4 regions of the Corticicoccus populi genome follow, and region 2 is predicted to be linked to each of the others. Evidence: predicted binding sites of a transcription regulator. Region 2 holds the regulator's gene; each other region holds the start of a gene.

The links. Region 2 encodes LexA, which represses DNA repair genes until DNA is damaged. Its sites were predicted from a motif close to CGAACATATGTTCG; they were not measured.
Region 1: parE (DNA topoisomerase IV subunit B) is a predicted target of LexA. The motif match lies at 1,707-1,720, and genes of this name have one in related genera.
Region 3: recA (recombinase RecA) is a predicted target of LexA. The motif match lies at 1,881-1,894, and genes of this name have one in related genera.
Region 4: ACFSX4_RS04155 (Y-family DNA polymerase) is a predicted target of LexA. The motif match lies at 2,602-2,615, and genes of this name have one in related genera.

What each region holds. Positions count from the first base shown of each region.
Region 1 is NZ_JBHUOQ010000001.1:409,528-415,381, forward strand. It holds gene acnA (aconitate hydratase AcnA) at 1-266, shown strand, start outside; gene ACFSX4_RS02180 (HesB/YadR/YfhF family protein) at 361-645, opposite strand; gene plsY (glycerol-3-phosphate 1-O-acyltransferase PlsY) at 666-1,256, opposite strand; gene parE (DNA topoisomerase IV subunit B) at 1,736-3,724, shown strand; gene parC (DNA topoisomerase IV subunit A) at 3,714-5,854, shown strand, end outside.
Region 2 is NZ_JBHUOQ010000001.1:179,192-185,045, forward strand. It holds gene panB (3-methyl-2-oxobutanoate hydroxymethyltransferase) at 1-281, shown strand, start outside; gene panC (pantoate--beta-alanine ligase) at 265-1,107, shown strand; gene panD (aspartate 1-decarboxylase) at 1,100-1,498, shown strand; gene ACFSX4_RS01030 (CAP domain-containing protein) at 1,541-2,530, shown strand; gene lexA (transcriptional repressor LexA) at 2,575-3,189, opposite strand; gene ACFSX4_RS01040 (hypothetical protein) at 3,335-3,598, shown strand; gene ACFSX4_RS01045 (DUF896 domain-containing protein) at 3,672-3,908, shown strand; gene tkt (transketolase) at 3,923-5,854, shown strand, end outside.
Region 3 is NZ_JBHUOQ010000001.1:857,615-863,468, forward strand. It holds gene rny (ribonuclease Y) at 1-619, opposite strand, end outside; gene recA (recombinase RecA) at 768-1,823, opposite strand; gene pgsA (CDP-diacylglycerol--glycerol-3-phosphate 3-phosphatidyltransferase) at 1,994-2,581, opposite strand; gene ACFSX4_RS04505 (helix-turn-helix domain-containing protein) at 2,586-3,413, opposite strand; gene ACFSX4_RS04510 (DUF3388 domain-containing protein) at 3,423-4,244, opposite strand; gene ACFSX4_RS04515 (SDR family NAD(P)-dependent oxidoreductase) at 4,241-4,927, opposite strand; gene yfmH (EF-P 5-aminopentanol modification-associated protein YfmH) at 4,920-5,854, opposite strand, start outside.
Region 4 is NZ_JBHUOQ010000001.1:789,971-795,824, forward strand. It holds gene ACFSX4_RS04140 (hypothetical protein) at 1-175, shown strand, start outside; gene ACFSX4_RS04145 (GNAT family N-acetyltransferase) at 224-763, opposite strand; gene ACFSX4_RS04150 (hypothetical protein) at 852-1,247, opposite strand; gene ACFSX4_RS04155 (Y-family DNA polymerase) at 1,240-2,556, opposite strand; gene ACFSX4_RS04160 (alpha-galactosidase) at 2,677-4,887, opposite strand; gene ACFSX4_RS04165 (GNAT family N-acetyltransferase) at 5,130-5,609, shown strand; gene ACFSX4_RS04170 (GNAT family N-acetyltransferase) at 5,716-5,854, shown strand, end outside.

The DNA.
Region 1 (5,854 bases), 230 kb from region 2:
CAAACCTTGTTATGATGGGTGTGCTTCCGTTACAGTTTGTTGACGGTGAAAATGCTGAAGACCATGGTCTTGACGGCAGTGAAACGTTTGACATTGCGATTGATGAAAAAGTACGTCCTGGAGATATTCTGGATGTTACTGCAACAAACACAGACGGCGAAGAAAAATCATTCAAAGTCAAAGCAAGATTTGATTCTGAAGTGGAAGTTGATTATTATCGTCACGGCGGTATTTTACAGCTTGTACTTAGAAATAAATTGAAATAAAAGATGAACCCAGGTGCCCGGGCACCTGGGTTTCTCATATAAAAAGGACGTGCAAATTAATTTGCACGTCCTTTTTGATACAGTTATTAATACTTTAATCGTTTTTAGGGATGAATTTAATCTCTTCACCATCGACATCTATTGTCAGTTTATTATCTTTAAAATACCATAAATCTGATTCATTGATGAAGACAATCAGATTATTGAATTCAAATGTTTCTGCATCATCCGGGATAGTATCCACTGTAATTGCAGGAGAGAATCCCTGTTTCAGCTGAGTTTCCCCACCGTATCTCACGTAGAGATTAACGCCTTGATGACTTTCCGGTTCAAGCTCTTTTTCCAACCATTTCAGTGCTTTGTCTGTAACTTCTATCATAAATAATCATCCTTTCAAAATTACATGAAGGTTATTTTTGATTCGGTACCGTCTATTATACGCTTGATATTAGAAATATGTCTAACAATGATAACTATTGAAATGATGACTGCAACAATAATGAGCAATGGATCCCATAAAATCAGGGAAATGATTAAAAACGAGATTGCAGCAACAATGCTCGACAGTGATACATATTTACTGATTTTCAGTGTCAGCAGGAATAATGAGACTAATATAATAAAGACAATAGGATTATATGCCAAAACTGCACCAGATGATGTAGCAACTGCCTTGCCACCCTTAAATTTTAAGAATACAGGGAAAACATGACCGAGTGTAGAAACAAGTCCGAACAACAGCACAGGAACATTCACTTCAAGTGGTATGTAAGTTGCTGCCAGTACAGGAATTACCCCTTTTAGGATATCAAGAACAAGTACGACACTGCCAGCCTTCATTCCGAGTACCCGGAATGTATTGGTAGAGCCGACATTACCGCTGCCGTGTTCACGAATATCAATTTTATAAAACAGTTTTCCAACGATTAAGCTGAAAGGGACAGCACCAAGTAAATAACTGCCAATGACGAGGAGAATAACCGTAGTCATTTATGCCAGCTCCTTTATTATCAGGTATTAACAGTTTACCATAATTATTTTCATTTTAGAATTAAAATAATAGTTTACTGTAATTTTATTATGTAAACTTAGTGAGGAGTATCTAGAAATAAAATAGACAAAAGTAAGTGGGAATTCTCTAAAACGCCACAGAAATTTATATTTTCTGAATCTGTAGCATTTAAAGCCTCTTTTCGCTACAGATTGTAATTGAGTCGGTATTCTGTGTCATTTTTAAGCTGATTTCGCTACAGAATACAGATTTTCTCCAAACTGTGTCACTTAGTATAAAATTTAGAAGGTGCCGACATTTTTATGCTGCATCAAAAAAATAAACCAATATTTCACTACGATTAATGGTAATAATAATGGAAAGCTTAAAATCTGTTATAATAAATAATTGTTGCTGCTTTATCATTATGGTAAAGTAGATTTATTAAACGAACGTATGTTTGTAGGAGGTCGCAACAGTGCCAGGTAAAGGAAATTATTCTGATGATTCAATACAAATACTTGAAGGTCTTGATGCGGTAAGGAAGCGTCCGGGGATGTATATCGGTTCCACGGATGCAAGAGGACTGCACCATTTGGTATATGAAATTACTGATAATGCAGTGGATGAAGTACTGAACGGCTACGGCAACAGTATCCGCATTACAATTAATAAAGACGAAAGTATTACAATTATAGACAACGGACGCGGTATGCCGACAGGGATGCATGCTTCAAAAAAACCGACGCCGGAAGTCATTTTCACTGTGCTTCATGCTGGTGGTAAATTTGGTTCCGGGGGCTATAAAACTTCCGGCGGGCTGCACGGGGTGGGTGCATCCGTTGTGAATGCACTCAGTGAATGGCTGACACTTAAAATTCACCGTGACGGCGAGATTCATGAGATGTCATTTAAGAATGGCGGTAAGGTGGATATGCCGCTTAAAGTGACAGGCAAAACAAGAAAAACCGGTACGGAAGTTACTTTTAAACCGGATAAAACAATATTCAAATCCGGCACGTCTTTTAATTTTGAAACGATTACTGAAAGAATGAGAGAGTCGGCCTTTTTATTGAGCGGCTTGGATATTAAACTGACAGACTTAAGAAGTGATGAACCGAAAAAAGAGTCATTTCAATATGATGACGGTCTGAAGTCATTTATTGAATTTTTGAATGAAGGTAAAGACTCTATCGGTCAGATTGTGACTTTTAATGGTGAATATCAGGAAATTGAAGCGGAAGTCAGCTTCCAGTACACAGACCAGTACACGGAGACTATTATATCTTTTGTGAACAATGTCAGAACAAAGGACGGCGGGACACATGAGGTTGGGTTTAAAACAGGATTTACCCGTGTCTTTAATGAGTATGCAAGAAAAATTAAAGAGCTGAAAGATAAGGATAAAAATTTAGAAGGCAATGACATCCGTGAAGGACTGACGGCAGTCGTATCGGTGAAAATTCCTGAACATCTGCTGCAGTTTGAAGGTCAGACAAAAAGTAAGCTCGGTACACCGGAAACCCGTAATGCGCTTGAGTCATTGATGAATGATAAACTGCCGTATTATCTCGAGGAAAACGGTACGCTCAGTACGCAGCTTGTGAAAAAAGCAATCAAGGCAAGAAGTGTTCGTGAAGCGGCACGTAAAGCACGTGAAGATGCGAGAAACGGAAAGAAAAATAAGAAACGCGATATGCTCTTATCCGGAAAACTGACACCCGCACAGAGTAAAAATGCAAAGAAGAATGAGCTCTTTTTAGTAGAGGGTGATTCTGCAGGAGGCTCCGCAAAGCTCGGCCGTGATAGAAAATTTCAGGCGATTCTGCCTTTAAGAGGTAAGGTGATTAATACTGAAAAAGCACGGTTTGAAGATATTTTCAAAAATGAAGAAATCAATACAATCATTCATACAATCGGTGCCGGTGTCGGTACGGATTTTAATATTGATGATGTTAACTACGATAAAGTAATAATTATGACCGATGCGGATACGGACGGTGCGCATATTCAGGTACTGCTTTTGACATTTTTCTTTAATTATATGAGACCGTTGTTTGAAGCAGGGAAAATCTATATTGCACTGCCGCCTTTATTTAAACTTGAAAAAAAAGCAGGCAAGAAGAAGGATATCCGTTATGTATGGACCGAAGATGAATTGATAACAGCACAAAATGAAATGGGTAAAAATGTTGAATTACAGCGATATAAAGGTCTTGGTGAAATGATGGCCGGCCAGCTGTGGGATACAACGATGAATCCGGATACCAGGACATTGATTCAAGTGAGAATTGATGATGAGGCACAGTCCTTAAAACGTGTGACAACTTTGATGGGTGATAATGTAGAGCTCAGAAGAAAATGGATCGAGTCCAATGTGAGTTTCACACTGGAGGAAGAGGAAAGTATTTTAGATAATGATGAAATGGAGCATTTAGAAGGGGAGGATGATCAGCTTGACCGATAGTATCCAGCAGTTGAAGCTAGAAGACGTCATCGGCGACCGCTTCGGCCGTTACAGCAAATACGTCATTCAAGATCGTGCAATTCCTGATGTCAGAGACGGTCTGAAACCAGTGCAGCGCCGTATTTTATATGCAATGTACAAAGAGAATAATACATTTGAAAAAAATTACCGTAAAAGTGCAAAAACAGTCGGTAATGTAATCGGTAACTACCACCCGCACGGTGAATCAAGCATATATGACGCCATGGTCAGACTCGGCCAGGAGTGGAAGATGCGTGAGGAACTAATTCTTATTCACGGGAATAAAGGGAGTGTAGACGGTGATCCGCCGGCTGCGATGCGTTATACAGAAGCGAAACTCTCTAAAATTTCAAATGAAATGCTTCGTGACATTAATAAAAATACTGTGAAATTCATGAATAACTTTGATGATACGGAAGTTGAACCGACAGTACTTCCCGCAAAATTCCCAAACCTTCTGGTCAATGGGTCTACAGGAATTTCAGCCGGATATGCAACGGACATTCCGCCGCATAATTTAGAAGAGGTCATTGATGCGACACTAAAGGTGATTGATAAACCGTCTGTAAAAGTGGACGAATTAATGGAGATTATTAAAGGACCGGATTTCCCGACAGGTGCGATTATTCAGGGGCGTGAAGAGATTAAACGGGCATATGCGACAGGCAAAGGACGTATTATTGTCAGAAGTAAAGTCACAACAGAAGAGATGCGCGGCGGGAAGACATTGATTGTAATTGATGAACTGCCGTTTGAAGTGAATAAAGCGAACCTGGTGAAAAAAATTGATGAAATCCGGGCGGACAAAAAAGTAGACGGTATTCTTGAAGTCCGCGACGAGACGGACAGAGAGGGCTTAAGAATTGCGGTTGAACTCCGTAAAGATGCAAATACAGAAGGTATTATTAACTACTTGTATAAACGGACTGATCTGCAGGTCACATATAACTTTAATATGGTCGCAATCAGTGACCGGGCACCGAAGCGGCTCGGCTTAAAAGAAATTCTGGCGAGCTATGTCAAACATCAAAAAGAAGTCATCACAAACCGCTCACAGTATGAACTTGAACATGCAGAGAAACGGATGCATATTATTCAGGGATTAATGAAAGCTTTATCTATACTTGATGAGGTTATCAGAATCATTCGTGAATCGGATAATAAAAAGAATGCGAAATCCAATTTAATAGAAGCATATGGTTTTACTGAGATGCAGGCAGAAGCAATTGTCATGCTCCAGTTGTACCGGTTAACGAATACAGATATTGTTGAGCTTGAAACAGAGCACAGCGACCTTGAATATACTATTAATCAGCTGAGGGAAATACTCGGCAGTGAAAGTAAGCTGCTTTCTGTGATTAAGCGTGAACTGAAAAGTATTAAAAAAGAGTATTCAACAGAGCGCAGAACTTTAATTGAAGATGAAATTGAAACGATTGAACTTGAAAAAGAAGTGCTGATTACTAAAGAGGATACATTTGTTTCATTGACAAAAGACGGTTACGTCAAACGTACAAGTCCGAGAAGTTTTAATGCGAGTACAGTGGAAGAAATCGGTATGAAGGAAGAAGATCGTCTGATTTTCCTGAAAGAAACGCATACACTGGAGCAGCTGCTGGTGTTTACCAATCACGGTAACTATTTAGTGATTCCGGTAAATGAACTGCAGGATATCAGGTGGAAGGATAACGGGCAGCATTTATCCAGCCGTTTCAATCTGAAGCAGGATGAATACCCTGTGAAGGCAGTGACTGTTGAAAATTATGATGCGCCTTTATTTGTTGTGACAACAACGAAAAAAGGACAGATTAAAGTCACGGCGTTAAAGCAGTTTGAAGCGGTGCGGATTAAGCGGCCGATTGTCTGCATGAATTTAAAAGCAGGTGACGAAGTGACTGCTGTGAATTTTTCCGCTCACGGAAAAGACGATATGTTATTTGTGACCGCAAAAGGAATGACTCTAAGATATACGCTCGATAATGTAAATGAGACAGGATTGAAGTCTCAAGGGGTCAAAGCGATGAACGTTAAAAAGGATGACGAAATCGTTATTCATCAGTTTATCCATGACGAAACACACCTTGTGACTGTCTCAAACCGCGGTGCTGT
Region 2 (5,854 bases):
TCCCGAGTGATCTTGCAGAGAAGGTTTCTGAAAAAGTGGATATTCCAATAATCGGCATCGGTGCAGGTGTTTATACTGACGGGCAGGTGCTTGTCTATCACGATGTGCTGAAGTACGGTACGGATTTTGCACCAAAATTTGTGAAACAGTACGGTGATTTTGATACTGTCGGCATTGAAGGTATTAAACAGTACGTAAAAGAAGTGAAAGATGCATCATTCCCGAGTGATGAGACAACATATAAGAAGAAGGTATTTATTGACGATGAAAACAACAGCTAGCATAGAAGAACTGCGGGGATTTTTAAAAGCGTCACAGGGAGAATCAGCACTTGTGCCGACAATGGGATATCTGCACAGCGGACATATGAAGCTTGTAGAACAGGCAAAGCGGCAGGCGGATGTATGTATTGTCAGCATTTTTGTCAATCCGCTTCAATTCGGTCCGGATGAAGATTTTGATGAATATCCGAGAGATTTAAAACGAGACCTTGCGCTTTGTGAAGCACACGGTGTCGACTTTGTTTTCCATCCGGATGTGGATGAGATGTACCCTGAAGCGCCTGAAGTGAATCTAGGCCTGAAGCATATGTCGAGTGTCCTTGACGGTATCAGCCGTCCCGGTCATTTCGAGGGTGTGATCACAGTCGTTAATAAATTGTTTAATATTATCCGTCCGGATTATGCAGTGTTTGGCGAAAAGGACCGCCAGCAGTTAATGATTGTGAAACGGCTGGTTCAGGATTTTAACCATGATCTTGAAATCATCGGTGTTGAAACAGAGCGTGAAAGAGACGGGCTCGCTAAAAGCAGCAGGAATGTGAATCTTACGATGTCAGAACGAGAAGAAGCGCCTTCGATACATGCGGCGCTTACTCACGGCCGTCAGTTAATTGAAGCCGGTCATGTAAGTACGGAAGACGTTATCCGTGAGGTGACAGACTTTATCGAAACTCGTATATCCGGTAAAGTGGACAGTATAGATATATACAGTTATCCTGATTTAAAGGAAGTCGTTAAAATAAAAGAAGATATCGTCATCTTTGCTGCGGTCAAATTCAGTAAAGCACGGTTGATAGATAATATGTTGGTGAAAAATAATGTTTAGAAAAATGATGAATGGTAAAATTCACAGGGCAGCAGTCACTGAAGCTGATTTGAACTATGTCGGCAGTATTACAATTGATAAAGATCTAATTGAAGCAGCAAATATTCTGCCGAATGAGTCTGTCCATGTGGTGAACAATAATAACGGTGAGCGTTTTGAAACATATGTTATAGAAGGTGAACGGGGCAGCGGGGAAATATGTGTTAATGGTGCTGCGGCGAGAAAAGTACAGGTGGGTGATGTGATTATTATCATCAGCTACGTGACAATTGAAGATAAAGAATCCTTCAATCACAAGCCGAGTGTCGTGATTGTCGATGAAAATAATAAAATATTGGAAAATGATTATACAGAACATCGAGGAACTGAATACACAGTTGAAAGTAATTAAACTAGAGTTTAATTACTTTTTATTAATCATCGGAGGACAAATATGTTAACCAGGATAATCATGTGTATGATAGTTTACGTTATGTTTATCATCATTCAGCCTGCTTTGGAAACATTTGATTTCAGTAAAGGATTTAATGAAGAGAATGTCAGAAGCTGGTCGGATGAATATATCATGCCGAACTATGATATGACTAAAATTACACAAGTGAACAGTGAACAGACACAGGATGTGACGTATACACTCGGCGAACCTTTTGAAGAGGACGGGAGTGTGACACTGGATTCCGAATATCAGGGCACATTCCATGTGTATGACGATCCGGGCGTGTTCCGGATGGTTTTAACGAATGACGGCAGTGTAACTGGAGTTTATACGAACAGTGATGATGTGTCTGTCGGCCAGATGAATTTTGAGGGACTCGACCGTTTGAAAGTTGAAGAAATATACGGTGAGCCGGTATCAACAATCAGTAAAGGAATGCAGCGTCTTGTTGTGGAAAATGATGAATATGATGTGTTTGATCTTGAGGACAGTTATGTCTACTTTTTCTATGATCTGCATGAAAATGATGAAGTCAGCGGCATGCTGGTGATTGATAAGGATGAACTGGATGTGAACAATGTCCTTTATAATAATCCGGATGCAGAAGAATACGAGCAGATGAATTGGTATATGTTGAATGCGGCAAGAATAGAATACGGCCTTGAACCGCTAGAGATTGATGGAGAGGTGAGTGCTGTTGCTAAAAGTCACAGTACAGACATGGCGGAGCGTGAATACTTTGACCATGATTCACCGGAAGGATCTACACTTAAAGACAGGGTAGAAGATGCGGATATCCGCTATAGACTGGCGGGTGAGAATATCGCAACAGGGCATACGTCCCCGATATTCTCTCATCACAGTCTGATGAACTCACTGGACCACAGAGTGAATATTTTAAATGCAGACTATACGCATATCGGGCTTGGCGTTGACTACAGTGATGAAGATGTACCGTATTACACAGAAAATTTTATAGAAAGATAAAAACAGCTGCAGAACATTCTGCAGCTGTTTTTTTAGTTGTCTGATTAAAATTCTCTAAACAGCCCGACCACTTTTCCAAGTACAGTGACACTGTCAAGGTAAATTGGTTCCATTGATGAATTTTCAGGCTGTAGACGGTAATAGCCGCTTTCTTTATAGAAACGTTTAACGGTTGCTTCGTCATCTGACGTCATCGCTACAATAATATCACCATTGTGTGCGATATTCTGTTTTCTTACAATGACACGGTCTCCGTCATGAATACCTGCTTCAACCATGCTGTCTCCGACAACAGAAAGTAAAAAGATTTCACTGTTATGATTGGCTGTAAAGTGTTCTGGGAGAGGGAAATATTCTTCAACATTTTCCACTGCTGTAATCGGCAGACCGGCTGTGACTTTCCCGAGAACAGGAACATGAATCACTGGAGTATGGTTCTCTTCATCCTGCATGACAATCTCTATGGCACGCGGTTTAGTAGGATCCCGTCTGATATATCCTTTTTCTTCAAGTTTTGACATATGACCGTGTACAGTTGAACTGGACTGCAGTCCGACAGCGTTTCCGATTTCTCTGACACTCGGCGGATATCCTTTATCCTGCACAGTGCGTTTGATGTATTGATAAATCTGTTTTTGGCGCTCACTGAGTTCCTTCATAATTCCTTTGCCTCCAGTCGGTGTGTTTAATTTATTTTAACATATGTCACATCGTGTGACAAACATTTGTTCGTATAGATGTTGACAGAGAACAAGTGTTCTGTTAATATGTTTATACAAACAAATGTTCTATGGAGGTTATGACATGAATATCAGTGATTTGAAGTTTTACAGCCTTTTATTTGTTGCATTAGTCGTAATTGGTTACGTTTATCTAGGACAGGCAGACGATAGAGAGAACGCATATTCTGAAGCGGATTATATAGAAGAAGATACAGCAGTTGCAGGAGAAATAGAACAAGAACCGAACAGTATAGACGGCATTGAGACCGCACAGGCAGATGAGGATTTAATGGAAAATACTCCGGGGGCGCGTGGTGTCATTCAGCTTGTCGGGATGAAAGATTAAATTAACTAAGTATGAGCATGGTCTCATGCTTTTTTTTATGGTAAATTATAAAGGAAAGGATTGAGGGATTACTATGCTTGAAAAGGATAAAATCGAACGTTTAAACCATCTTGCCAAAAAGAAAAAAGCCGAAACGATTTCGGAAAAAGAATTGACGGAACTTGAAGGCTTGAGAAGTGAATATTTAAAGAACTTCCGTTCATCATTCAGGAAGCAGGTGGAGCACACGAAAGTGATTGATCCTGAAGGCACTGATGTGACACCTGAAAAACTTAAAGAAATTCAGAGACAAAAAAACATTAGAAAATAAAGGAGTTTTAACAAATGGCATTTGACAAGACAGATCAGTTAGCAGTGAATACAATTCGTACGCTTTCTATTGATGCAATTGAGAAGGCAAACTCTGGACACCCGGGTCTTCCTATGGGTGCAGCACCGATGGCCTATACTTTATGGAGCCGTCATTTGAATTTTAACCCAAGTTCAATGGATTGGTTTAACAGAGACCGTTTTATCTTAAGTGCAGGACACGGCTCAATGCTGATTTACAGCCTGCTTCATTTATCAGGCGCTCTTGAACTGGAAGAACTTAAGGAATTCAGACAGTTTGATTCCAAAACACCGGGACATCCTGAGTTTAAACACACTGAAGGTGTTGAAATTACTACAGGACCACTGGGTCAGGGCTTTGCAATGAGTGTCGGTATGGCTATGGCTGAAAAACACCTGGGTGCATCATTCAATACTGATGACCATAAAATAGTGGATCACTATACGTATGTACTTGCCAGTGACGGCGACTTAATGGAAGGTATTTCTCATGAAGCGGCATCTCTTGCCGGTCATTTGAAACTTGACAACCTGGTTGTACTTTATGATTCTAATGATATTTCTTTAGATGGTGATTTAGATAAAAGTTTTTCTGAAGACATTAAAAAACGTTTTGAAGGATACGGCTGGGAATATTCCATCGTAAAAGACGGGAACGACCTGGATAAAATCGATAAAGCTATCGAAAAAGCGAAAAAAGCAGACCGTCCGGCATTGATTGAAGTGAAAACAGTCATTGGTTACGGTGCGCCGAATAAGTCCGGTAAGAGTGATGCGCACGGTGCGCCGCTTGGAGCGGATGAGCGTAATGCTGCGTTTGAATATTACGGTGTGAAAGACGAAGCGTTCCATGTGGATGAATCTGTCTACGCACGTTTCAATGAAACGATGAACACACGCAGTAATGAAGCTGAAAAAGCGTGGAATGAAGTACTGGAAGCATTTAAATCTGAGCATCCGGAAAAATATGAAGCATTTAAAAATGCGGTCGACGGTACGCTTCCGGAAGATTACGATAAAGATATGCCGTATTATGAAGCGGGAACTAAAAAAGCAACACGCGGTACGTCAGGTGATATGATCCAGGCGTTATCAAAATCAGTCCCTTCATTATTCGGCGGTGCAGCTGACCTTGCAGGCAGTAACAAAACAGCAGTCAGCGGCCAGGATGATTTCAGTGCAGATGATTATGCAGCGAAAAATGTATGGTTCGGTGTCCGTGAATTTGCGATGGCTGCAGCACTTAACGGTATGGCTGCCCACGGCGGTATCCGTCCGTACGGCGGAACATTCTTTGTTTTCAGTGACTACTTGAAACCTGCAGTAAGACTGAGTGCATTGATGGGACTTCCTGTAACATATGTATTGACACATGATTCAATCGCAGTCGGTGAAGACGGTCCGACACATGAGCCGGTTGAACAGCTGGCAGGCCTTCGTGCGATTCCTAATTTAAATACGATCCGTCCTGCAGACGGTAATGAATCACGCGCAGCCTGGAAGCTCGCAATGGAAGCAACAGATGCGCCGACAGCTCTGGTATTGACACGTCAGGATGTTGAAGTGACTGATGTTGAATATGATGCAGTAGAAGAAGGCGTGAAACGCGGCGGCTATGTTATTTATGACAAGGGTGATGATGCGATTATCTTTGCTTCAGGCAGTGAGGTATCACTTGCGGTAAATACGGCAAAAACACTTCATGAGCAGGGTGTAAACATTAAGGTAGCATCCATCCCGAATATGCAGGCCTTTGAAAAACAGGATAAAGCATACCAGGATAGTGTTCTGAACAAGCATATTGAAAACAGAACAGCAGTTGAAATGGCGGCAAGTTTAGGCTGGCACCGTTTCGTAGGTATTGACGGTAAATTATTAACGATTGACAGATTCGGTGCGAGTGCGCCGGGCGGTCTCGTTGTTGAG
Region 3 (5,854 bases), 680 kb from region 2:
CTGAAGTATATTCTGCAGCATAGCGCTGTGCTGCTACTGCCAGAAGTTCCTTCGCTTTCTTATCCACTTCTAGTTTCATTTGGTCTTCTTTTTCTTTGACCATAACAGTCATATCATGTGACAGTTCCTTCTCGAGTTCCGAGAATAGTTCATCACGTGCTTCAGCACGTGTGAGTCCGGAGATGCGGGATAATTCTTCTTCTTGTTGACTGATAATATCTTTAATCTTTGATTCCTCGGCATCAACCATTTGCTGTTTTTCTTCAATTTTTGCTTCTTTATGCTCCAGTGCATCATCTTTTTTATCAAGTGATTCACTTTTGCGGTCAAGATTTTCTTCTTTCTGCAGCAACCTGGACTCATAAGCTCTAAGCTCATCACGCTTCTGCATGACTTCACGCTCAGTAACATCCTTCAGGTTTTGGTTTTCTTCTTTTGCCTCAAGCAGCTTTTCTTTCTTGATACTGTTCGCTTCTTTTTCTGCTTCACCAATGATATGTTCCGCAGATGTCCGCGCTTCTTGCTGCTGAGTCGTCATAATTTTTTTGACGATAAAATATCCGATGACAACACCTAGAAAAATGCCAAGCAAGATTAAGAGAATGTCTATCAAATCCACAATAAACACCTCCTTAAACAGGCTTTAGCTATTATTTAATATAATAAAATTTTTAGATAATATTATATACATATAATTCTAAAGATGTTTATACATAAAATCAAGCACCAGTGTCATCAAATTATGAACCGGTGCCTGAAAATTTATATTATTCGTTTGTATCAAAGAGGCTGTTCTCATCAGCTACGGAATCTTCTTCTACATCTTCGTCGGATTTTTCACCGATTCCAAGTTCATTACGAAGCTTTTGATTGATTTCATTAAATACCTCTGGATTCTCTTCCAGGTAAACTTTCACGTTTTCTTTACCCTGCCCGAGTCTCTCACCATTATATGAGTACCATGCGCCGCTCTTTTGAATGATATCATATTCGGATCCGAGATCAATCACTTCACCGGTTCTGGATATTCCTTTACCGTACATCATATCTACTTCTGCTACTCTGAACGGCGGAGCGATTTTATTTTTCACTACTTTAATCTTTGTACGGTTACCGACAATCTCCTGCCCGAGTTTCAGCTGTTCTGAACGACGGACTTCAAGGCGGATTGAGCTGTAGAACTTCAGTGCACGCCCTCCAGGTGTTACTTCCGGGTTACCGAACATTACACCGACTTTTTCACGAATCTGGTTGATGAAGATGGCAGTCGTGTTACTTTTAGAAATCGCACCGGACAATTTTCTTAGAGCCTGTGACATCAGTCTTGCCTGAAGTCCGACATGGGTATCTCCCATTTCGCCTTCAATCTCTGCTTTCGGTGTCAATGCCGCTACTGAGTCAACAACAACCATATCCACTGCACCGCTTCGTACAAATGCTTCCGCAATTTCAAGACCCTGTTCCCCGTGGTCCGGCTGTGACAGATATAAATTATCAATGTCTACACCCAGGTTTTTCGCATATACGGGATCAAGCGCATGCTCTGCATCGATGAATGCTGCGATGCCGCCGTTTTTTTGTACTTCTGCAATCGCATGAAGTGCAACGGTAGTTTTACCGGAGGACTCAGGACCATATATTTCAATGATTCTTCCTTTAGGATATCCTCCTGCACCCAGCGCATTATCCAAAGTAATTGACCCGCTTGAAATTGTTGACACTTTACGTGCAGTCTCTTCACCGAGTTTCATCACTGAACCTTTACCAAAAGACTTCTCCATATTTTTAATCACTGTATCTAATGCTTTTTGTCTTTCGTCCATAATAACCCTCCAATATTTCTTATCCGAAATCAGTATATCACGAATAAAACAAAAAAGCGAACATATATTCGTATGAAATGATGTCGAATTTAAATTTCTTATTACGAAAATAAAATTCCAGGTGTTTGACTTCCCGGAATTTGAATAACTCTATTAAATTAAGTGCAGTTTTATTTTTCTTTATCCGCCAGAAAGACATCTCTGCCTTTATAAAAATACTCAATGCCTGACAAAATAGTAAAGAAAACTGCAATATACATAAATATCATGCCGAGTGAGAACGGAAGATATGTGGTAAACAAGTCACCAAACAATAAAAACACAAGTGCCAGCATCTGAAACGTGGTTTTTATTTTTCCGAGCTGTCCTGCGGCACTGACGAAACCCTGCTCTATTTGAAGCAGTCTGAGTCCAGTCACTGCAAATTCCCTCGCAATAATGACGACTGCAATCCAGGAAGAAATCGTATGCCACTCGACAAGAACGATTAATCCCGCAGTAACAAGCAGTTTATCTGCAAGGGGATCAAGGAATTTCCCCATGTTCGTAATCAAATTCCATTTTCTTGCAAGATAGCCGTCCAGGAAGTCTGTTAGAGCTGCCACAACAAAAATAATGCCGGATATCAGCTGTTCTATTAAAATGACGTGTCCGCCTAAAAATGAAACTGTGCCGAAACCGAAATCAGCAAGTGCAAACACCAGAAATACCGGAATCAGCACCACTCTGAAAACTGTTAACTGATTTGGGATATTCATATGATTACTCCGTTTCTATATTGAATTGATAATAAACTGTAATTGATCCGTCTGTCTGATTATTCTCAAGCAGTTCACCGTTTACGGATACATCAAACTCCTGGGCATTGCCGAGCGTCACGTATACTTCACCTGCTTCAGAATCAATTTCAAACTCACCTGATTCTAATTCTTCATAAGCATATGTGTTGCCGATATCATCAGTAATACTCACCCATGAATTGGTACCATCCAGTGAAAGTGTCAATGCTTCACTGGTTGTCACATTATAAGTCAGAACATTATCGTTCAGACCGGCAAAATCAATCACTGTCTGAGGTGCTTCTTCTTCAGGTTCCGGTTCTGATGATTCTTCTTCCCCTTCTCCTGCAGCATCCGCTTCCTCTTCAGGTTCTGAAGCTTCTTCATCAACTTCAACATCTGCAGTTTCATAAATCGGCTTCCGTTCAAATACATCTGCTTCAGAGCCAATCTGCAGAAGTACCATCCAGACAACAAACAATACCAGTATCATGACAAAAAAACTGATGAAAACTTTCTTTAAATACTGGAAATCTTCATTATCCGTCTGGGTGCGTTTTTTATTGGAAGACTCTCGTTCATATGTAAAGTCTTCACTGAACCGTTCAATTAATGCTTCACTGTCCAGGCGGAGAACCTTACAGTATTTATCAATTAAAAGCGGTGCGTACCTTGGTTTCGGCAGCTGAGTGAAATCACCCTTCTCCAAGGTTTTAATAATTTCTTTCCGGATACCGGATTTCTCCTGCATCTCTTTTAAAGTAATTCCTTCTTTTTCACGTTTATCTCTTAAATAAGGTCCGAGTTTCATGGTACCTCCTTAAAATCCGCCAAAGAAGTCCATGTCCTCATTCTGGAACCAATGCTTCTTCTTATGCTTTTCATAGGTAATTTCCTGATCTTCTGTTTCACGAAGTTCAATAATATAATCAAAATCATTCAGCGTGTAATGCATTCCCTCAATAAACAAATCCGGATGCTCCACTACCTTTATCGCTGGGAAAGTCATAATTTCCCTGATCAATTCCTTATGTGCCTGACTTGTTGAATTGGTTGTCACCGCACCGTCAATAATAAACACATTTTTTTCATCGTACTCACCCTTTAACAGACTTGTTCTAAGCGTCTGTTTAATCAGCGTACTTGATAAAAAGAGCCATTTCTTCTTTGCGGTAACACTCCCGGCAACTATGGATTCCGTCTTTCCGACACGCGGCATGCCGCGCACCCCGATTAAACGGTGTCCTTTTTCCGAGAATATTTCTGCAAGAAAATCGACTAAAATACCAATCTCGTTTCGTGTAAAGCGGAACACTTTCTTATCCCCTTCATCACGCTTAATAAAACGGCCGTGCCTTACAGCAAGACGGTCTCTGACCTGGGGCGTTCTGACTTTCATAATATTAATGTCATCAACATACTGGCTGATATATATAAACCGGCGCAGTTTATTGATATTATCCGTCCTTAAAATCAGACCCCGCCTGCTTTTTTCAACACCGTTAATTGTATTGATACTAATGCCGAGGTTTCCAAGAAGTGAAGAAATATCTCCGAGGAGTCCCGGACGGCTGACTAAATTCTCATATTCCAGATACTGTTCTATATTTCTTTCCGGATGAAGATCACTGCCTTCTTTCACGTATACCAACCCCCGTTAATGTTGAGAATTTCACCTGTGACACTTGAGGCGTTCTTATTTAGCAAGTATAACACTGAATGTGTTATTTCGTCCGGTTCAATCATGCGGTGCTGCGGCAGTTCATCAAGCAGATACTCAAGATCACTGCTGCCGAGTTCATCTGTCATTTTACCCCGGACCACTCCCGGGGCAACCGCATTGACAGTCACACTTGTACCGGCAAGCTCTTTTGCGAGTGATTTAACAAGGGACTCTTCCGCCCCCTTCATCGCACTGTAAATACTTTCAAAACTTGCACCCACGCGTCCCCATACCGAACTGATTACCACTATTCTACCATGTTTCGACTGTTTTAGTTTAGGGAGCAGTACTTTTATAAACACGATGAGTGAACGGATACTGATATGATACTGTGTATCTACTTCAGAAAGTTCAGTATCCTCAAGCATCTTAAATAATGTAATTCCCGGTGCCCAGATTAAACCGTCAATCGTATCCGTGTTTTTAAACAGCTCATGCACTTCTTCTTCTGTCACAGCCTTTGACACATCCAGAAAATGATGTTCACTTTCATATTCAGGCATTCTGGATTTGGAAATAGTAATGACACTGTCTTTAGACAATGCTTTATGAATACTCTGACCAATATCTCCGGTGGCGCCGACAATCACATATTTATTCATAAGGCTTCACAAGACATTCTACTAGATAGTCTTTATTCAGTACATCAAACACATGGAACTTTACTTCCTCAAGTGTAATATCTTCAATAATTTCCGGCAGCTGATATAAATCATAACCGTCCAGGTGATACTTTGTATATTGATTCGCTATATATTCAGGAGAGTTCAAACTGGATAAAAAGTCACCGATAACTTCACGTTTTTGATTATCCAGGCGTTCTTTAGTAATGGTATTATTATGTTTCGCTTCTTCAATAATCTCCAGTATCCGGTCTTTGAATGCATCCGGTGCATCTGTGTTCGTTGTCATCAGTACATGGGAAAACTGAGTCTCCTCCTGGTGACTGAAATTAAAGGAATCATCAATCAGCCGGCTGTTCAGCATTTCATAATAATACTCTGACTGTTCCCCGAACAGCATATCGAGTGCAAACATCATGCTGATATCGCGCTTTAGTCTGTCATCAGGATCCTCGAGATCCTGATGGTGCTTGAAGCCGAGCATCACTTTCGTTTCATTCACATCAAGTTCAAGTACTTTTTTCCTTGTATTGACTTCACGCGGTTCCTCAGGAAGCAGCCGCTCAATAGCCATTTCATCAGAAATTTCACGTTTTGACTGATGTTCTTTAACGTAGCCGATTACCTCTTCCACATTATAATCCCCGACCATGATTAAGACCATGTTGGACGGATGATAAAATGTTTCATGACAGAGGAAAAGATGTTCTTTTGTAATTTCACTGATCGAATCAAGTGTACCTGCAATATCGATTTTTACAGGAAGGTTCTGATACATTGCATTCAGCGTTTCGAAATATAATCTGTACCCGGGATTATCCTGATACATCTTAATTTCTTCATTGATAATACCAACTTCCCGTGCAACTGTCTCATCTGTAAAATACGGCTGTTCCACCATATCCA
Region 4 (5,854 bases), 610 kb from region 2:
CAATCCGCTTGGCGTCATTTTATTCAGTCTCTTATACGACTTAGGATATTACTGGCAGGTCCATTTGATTGTGACAGTTATTTTGCTTCTGCTTATTTTCACTATGATTAGAAAGACATTATTAAAGAAATCTGAACAACTATATATACAGGCATTACACAAAGATGAACACTAACAACATGAGGTCATAGTCTTTACTGAAGTATTTCTATTTTGAAAATTATTACCATGCGGTTCCCCTGATATCAATATCACCTTTTGGAAAGTCAGCAATCCCGTTATTTATGGCAGATACCAGTATCGGATCACCTGTTCTTACAATTTTCTTGTGACTAAAGTTCTCAAGGAATATTTCTGTACGATAAATTCTGGTGAAACCACATGATTCATAAAATCTCACCACTTCTTCCCGGCACCCTAAATATGCAAAATCTGCTGTCTGATTGTATTTAAGATAGCTTTTCAGTTCTCTCATCATATTTTGAGCAAGCTTCTGGTTTCGAAAACCCGGTGCAACCAGTACACCGCCTATTCCTGCTGCAGATACTTCAGTGCCTCCTACTGAAATCATACGCTGCTCAGCACCAATATGCCCTACCAAATTATTTTCATTATCAAAAGCCAGAGTTCTGACAGATGCCGGTGAATAACCATAGGGGTCATTCCTTGTCCACTGAGCATCTGTATATTCTTGATTAAACAACATCTCAATTTGTTTAATTACTTTATCTGAGCACTCATTGTCCAATACTGTTTTAATCATTACAGTTAACCACCTTTACAATATTTGTACTGCCGTTATTTAGACTTCACACTACTGTATTATATAATTCAACTGCTTTTCAGAGGAGCTACTCTCCTTCATACCACTCTTCCACCCTCATAATTTCTGCATTTCTTATTTCCTCTATCATACAGTTGACTGAGCGGCCGTCCTTAAGCTGCAGGTATATTCTGTTATCAGCATATCCGGAAACTTTACATTTCAGATCCTGATAATAATAACCGTTCTTTAATATATTCGCCTGTATCCGGACTGGATAATGATAAGTAAATGACTGGAATAATATATTGGATATTTCTGTGTCTGTCATTTCCGCCTTTGCTTTCACTTCTCTTTTCCTGCTGTCCTGTGATTCTTTCTTCAGGGCCTCGGAGTGATCACTGAGCATCATCCCGAGCCACTTCACAATACCCCGGTCTTTATATTTCAAATCGTCAGGTGTTACTTTTTTACTGTTACTCATTTTTCTCACCCTTCCCAGAGCGGTGGCCGCCGAGTAAAGTTGCTCTGTATTTTGCCATAGCTCCATCCATCAGACTCGATGCATGGAGGATCGATGTATAACCGTACTTCCTTCTCATCTTGTCTACCGTTTGATCTAAATGCTCCCCCTTTATATTTTCTTCCACAGGTTCAAATAAATTCAGCTGCATATCCAGATTTTGTTTCTTTTCAAAATGCCCGAAAGTAATATTTACTGTCCGTACAGGATAGCCTTCATAATGTCTGCCAAAGATCAGAAGGAGATATTCTTTTAATTTCTTTGATGAATCTGTCGGGTCAATTGTCATATGTTTACTAAAGCCGTCTTCCGGCACATTTTTTGAATAGCCGATGTACAGCCCGACTCTCGAAGTGACAAAGCCGTGTTTTCTCATCCTGACAGCATTCTCATCAGTCATTTCCCTTATCACAATCTCCACGTCTGTCTTTTTGACATAGTCTGTATTCAGAATCTGATTTCTTGAGAATGACGTACTTTTCGGTGTGTATTTGTCCGATATTTCTGACCGGTCAACACCGTGGGCATGAAAGAATAACTGCTCACCAATGACTCCGAACTCTTTTTTCAACTGTTTCAAATCATACTGGGATAAATCATAAATACTTTGAATACCAAGGCGGTTCAGGGCACGCTCCATCCTGTGTCCGATTCCCCAAAATTTGCTGAGGGGTTTAATCGGCCAGACTTTTTCCTGTACATCTGTATAATGCCAGACGCTTATAAAATGATTTAAGGCATCGTGTTTTGCATCGTGGTCTAGAGCAAGCTTCGCAAGGAGCGGATTATCCCCCATGCCGATTGTCAGTACCAGTCCGAGCTCTTTCCACACATCTCTTTGAATTTTGCGCATCATTCTGTAAGGAGAGCCGAACAAATGGTGATACTTAGTAATATCCAAAAACGACTCGTCAATAGAATACACCAGAATATCCTCCTCCTGAACATAACGTTTAAAGATACGCTGTATATCAAGATTTCGCTCTACATACAATGCCATTCTCGGTTCAACAATTTCTATGTCTGCACCAGGAGGGATTTCATATATTCTTGTTCCTGTCTGAACGCCGTACTCTTCCTTTATACGGGGAGAGGATGCAAGAACCAGTCCACCCTTATTTTCAGGCTTTGACACTACGGCAATTCTTGCTTCGAGAGGATTCTGCCCGCGCTCAGCCGCTTCTACTGATGCGAAAAAAGACTTTGCATCTACACATATCACCTGTCTTTTCTTCTCGTCGACATAATCAATCGTAAATATATCACTCATCTCATCACCGCCTTCCTATCTGTCTGTGTTCTCATCATTATTATACGAACATACGTTCTGTCAGTCAAGAAAATAAAATCCCGCCCCCTGATAAAGAGAACGAGATTTTTATTCCAAAAATTACTGTATTTTATCTTCTGATACTTTTTCAAATACCCATGTCATACTGTGAAAATCTTCTTTCACTCTCGGAATTGAAATACCTGCGTACATCAATTCATCACCGCCGAAGCATTCACCGGTCTCCAAATCTCTGTAAAGACTTGCCGGATCAAGACCGTTCAGTTTTAATATTCTGATTGGTGCGCTCGGAAGTGAAAAACGCTTAACATATGTGACAAGACACCGGGACTGTTCCTTGTCTGTATACATCCATGCCGCCTCATTTCCTTCTATCGGATTAATTAGTCTGTACTGATTACCAAATTGTATCAGTTTTCTATATTTCTTATAAAAATTAATCTGTGCCTTTATCTCACGCTTTTCATCTTTACTGAGCGCATTCAAATCCAGTTCATAACCGAGGTTTCCAGCCATAGCCACATCCCCTCTTGTTTTAAGCGGGGTGATCCGGCCGACCTGATGATTTGGAACTGTTGATACATGGGCACCCATAGTTACTGCTGGATAAGTCAGACTTGTCCCGTACTGAATATTTAAGCGTGATACAGCATCTGTATTGTCACTGGTCCATGTCTGCGGCATATAGTAAAGCATCCCCGGGTCAAATCTTCCGCCGCCGCTCGAGCAGCTTTCAAATAAAACATCCGGAAAATCACAGGTCAGTCTCTCCATCAATTCATAGAGCCCGAGAATGTAACGGTGGCCGGTCTCCTGCATTCTGTCCTCAGGCAGTTCTTTGGACCCGGGTTCTGTTATATTTCTATTCATATCCCATTTCACATAATCTACATCCGCTGTTTTCAAAACTTCTGAAATAGAATCATATAAATAATCACGTACATCTTCCCGTGTTAAATCCAGTACAAGCTGCATTCTTCCATATGAAGAATTTCTGTTTGGAATCCCGAGACACCACTCCGGATGACGACGGTATAAATCACTGTCTTCAGACACCATTTCCGGCTCAAACCAAATACCGAATTTCATATCAAGTGCATGAATTTTTTCAGACAATCTTTCAAGCCCGCCGGGAAGCTTCCCGGTATCTACTGTCCAGTCACCCAGTGAACTTTCAAAACGGTTTCTGTCCTTGAACCAGCCGTCATCGAGAACCATCAGTTCAATGCCGAGTTCACGCCCCTCCTCTGCGAGCTGAACGATTTTCTCCTCATTAAAATCAAAATATGTCGCTTCCCAGTTGTTTAATAATACCGGGCGTTCTCTGTCTTTATGACTGCCGCGGAGAAGATGCTTTCTGTAGAAATCATGAAACTGACGTGACATTCCTCCAAAACCGCTGTCTGAATACGTCATCACGGCTTCAGGTGTCTGGAATGATTCTCCAGAATCCAGCTTCCATGAAAAATCATACGGATTAATTCCCATTGATATTCTCGTTGTTTCGTATGAATCCAGTTGCACCTGTGCTAAAAAACTACCGCTGTATACCAGCTGGAAGCCGTATACTTCACCATGAAATTCTGTCGTATCTGGTTTTGCGAGCGCAGCAAACGGTGCCTGATGTGCGCTGCTTGATATTCTCGTACTCTCAACAGATTGAATGCCCGGTACAACTTTCCGTCTGACTGCATTCCGTTCATTATTATGAGAACCGTAAAGTGTCACCAAATCGAAATCCGGGTCCCGGAAATCAATATTCATACTTAATGCACGCAGCAGTTTAACGGACTGACTGGTTTCATTAATAAATTTAACGGAGCGTGTCATGACATCTGCATGATAAAAAACAGTGTATTGAAGTTCAACTGCTAAACCATTTACAGCATCTTTCGCATGAATGATTAACGTTTCTGCATCACCTTTATTTTCCGCATGCGTATGTGGAAGCCCCTGCAGCTTTTGTTTCCCTTCAATCACTTCATAGGAATCAAAATGAAATCTCGATATTCTCGATCCGTTTCCTTCAAGCGTCTGATAAGCTGCTGTACGAAAATCCCCGTCGCCGTTTGTCGGATACTCCTGGGGGATGGTGTCATAAGAAAAAGTACTGTCTTCAAGTGTCGGATTCGGTGAAAACCCGCGGTCCACAAAGATATAAGATTTCGATCCATGATACCGGCGGAGTCTTTTACCGTAATATATATGGCTTAATGTACCGTCTTTAAGAATTTTAATAATATAACTGCTGTTCTTTGTATTTAAATGAAAAATATTCTGCTTGGTGTCAAAATGGATGCTTTGATTCATCATCTTCCCCCATGAATTTTATATTTTAATTCCGATTCATCATAACTACAGTATATATTACAGAAAATTTTTAAGATGATAAATAAAACCCTCTCATCCCTCAGTTTAAAACAGGTAAAATAGACAATATCATCTTTTTATCTGATTCAATATATGCACCTGTGCTAAAATTCCATAAATGATGCGATTGAAATCCCCCGTAAAATGAAAAGATTTGATTAAGTCAGGAGGTAATGACTTTGATGATTAAAAATGTAACACCAGATACTATTCATGAATTCTCTTCTATTTTAATTGCTGCATCAAGGTGGCTGAAAGAAAACAACAAAGAGATGTGGCGGTATGATGAACTCACTGTATACGCATTATTGAACAAAAATGATATGAGTGAGATGTTTATCGGCTGTTTAAATAATGAGGCTGTGGCAACCATTATTGTTCAGCAGAACGATCCTGTATTCTGGCCGGAAAAAACAAACAATAATGCACTTTACATTCACAAATTTGCGGTTAAAAGAGCCTGTGCGGGCAGGGGTATCTCAAGAGATATGATTCACTGGGTAAAAAATGAAGCAGAAAGGCAGAATAAAAAATATATCCGGCTCGACTGTGCATCTGATCGTGAATCACTATGCAGATTTTATGAAAAACAAGGATTTAAACATATAGAAGACCGTCAAGTTGACGATTTTCATGTTTCTTTGTACGAATACAAAATCTAATAAAAAATGACTTTTTATATAAATTATGTATTATAATGGTTATTAAATTTCACAAGAAATGATATAATTTTCAGAACTGCTGAGGGAAATCAAAGGAGGAAAAATGATGCTGGTACATAAAATTGATGATGAGGTGTCTTTAAGACTATTCAATAAAAACGACGCGGAAGAATTCTATCATCTTACGATGACTTCCAAGCCTTACTTGAAAGAATGGCTGGGCTGGCTGGATTATGTTAATACAG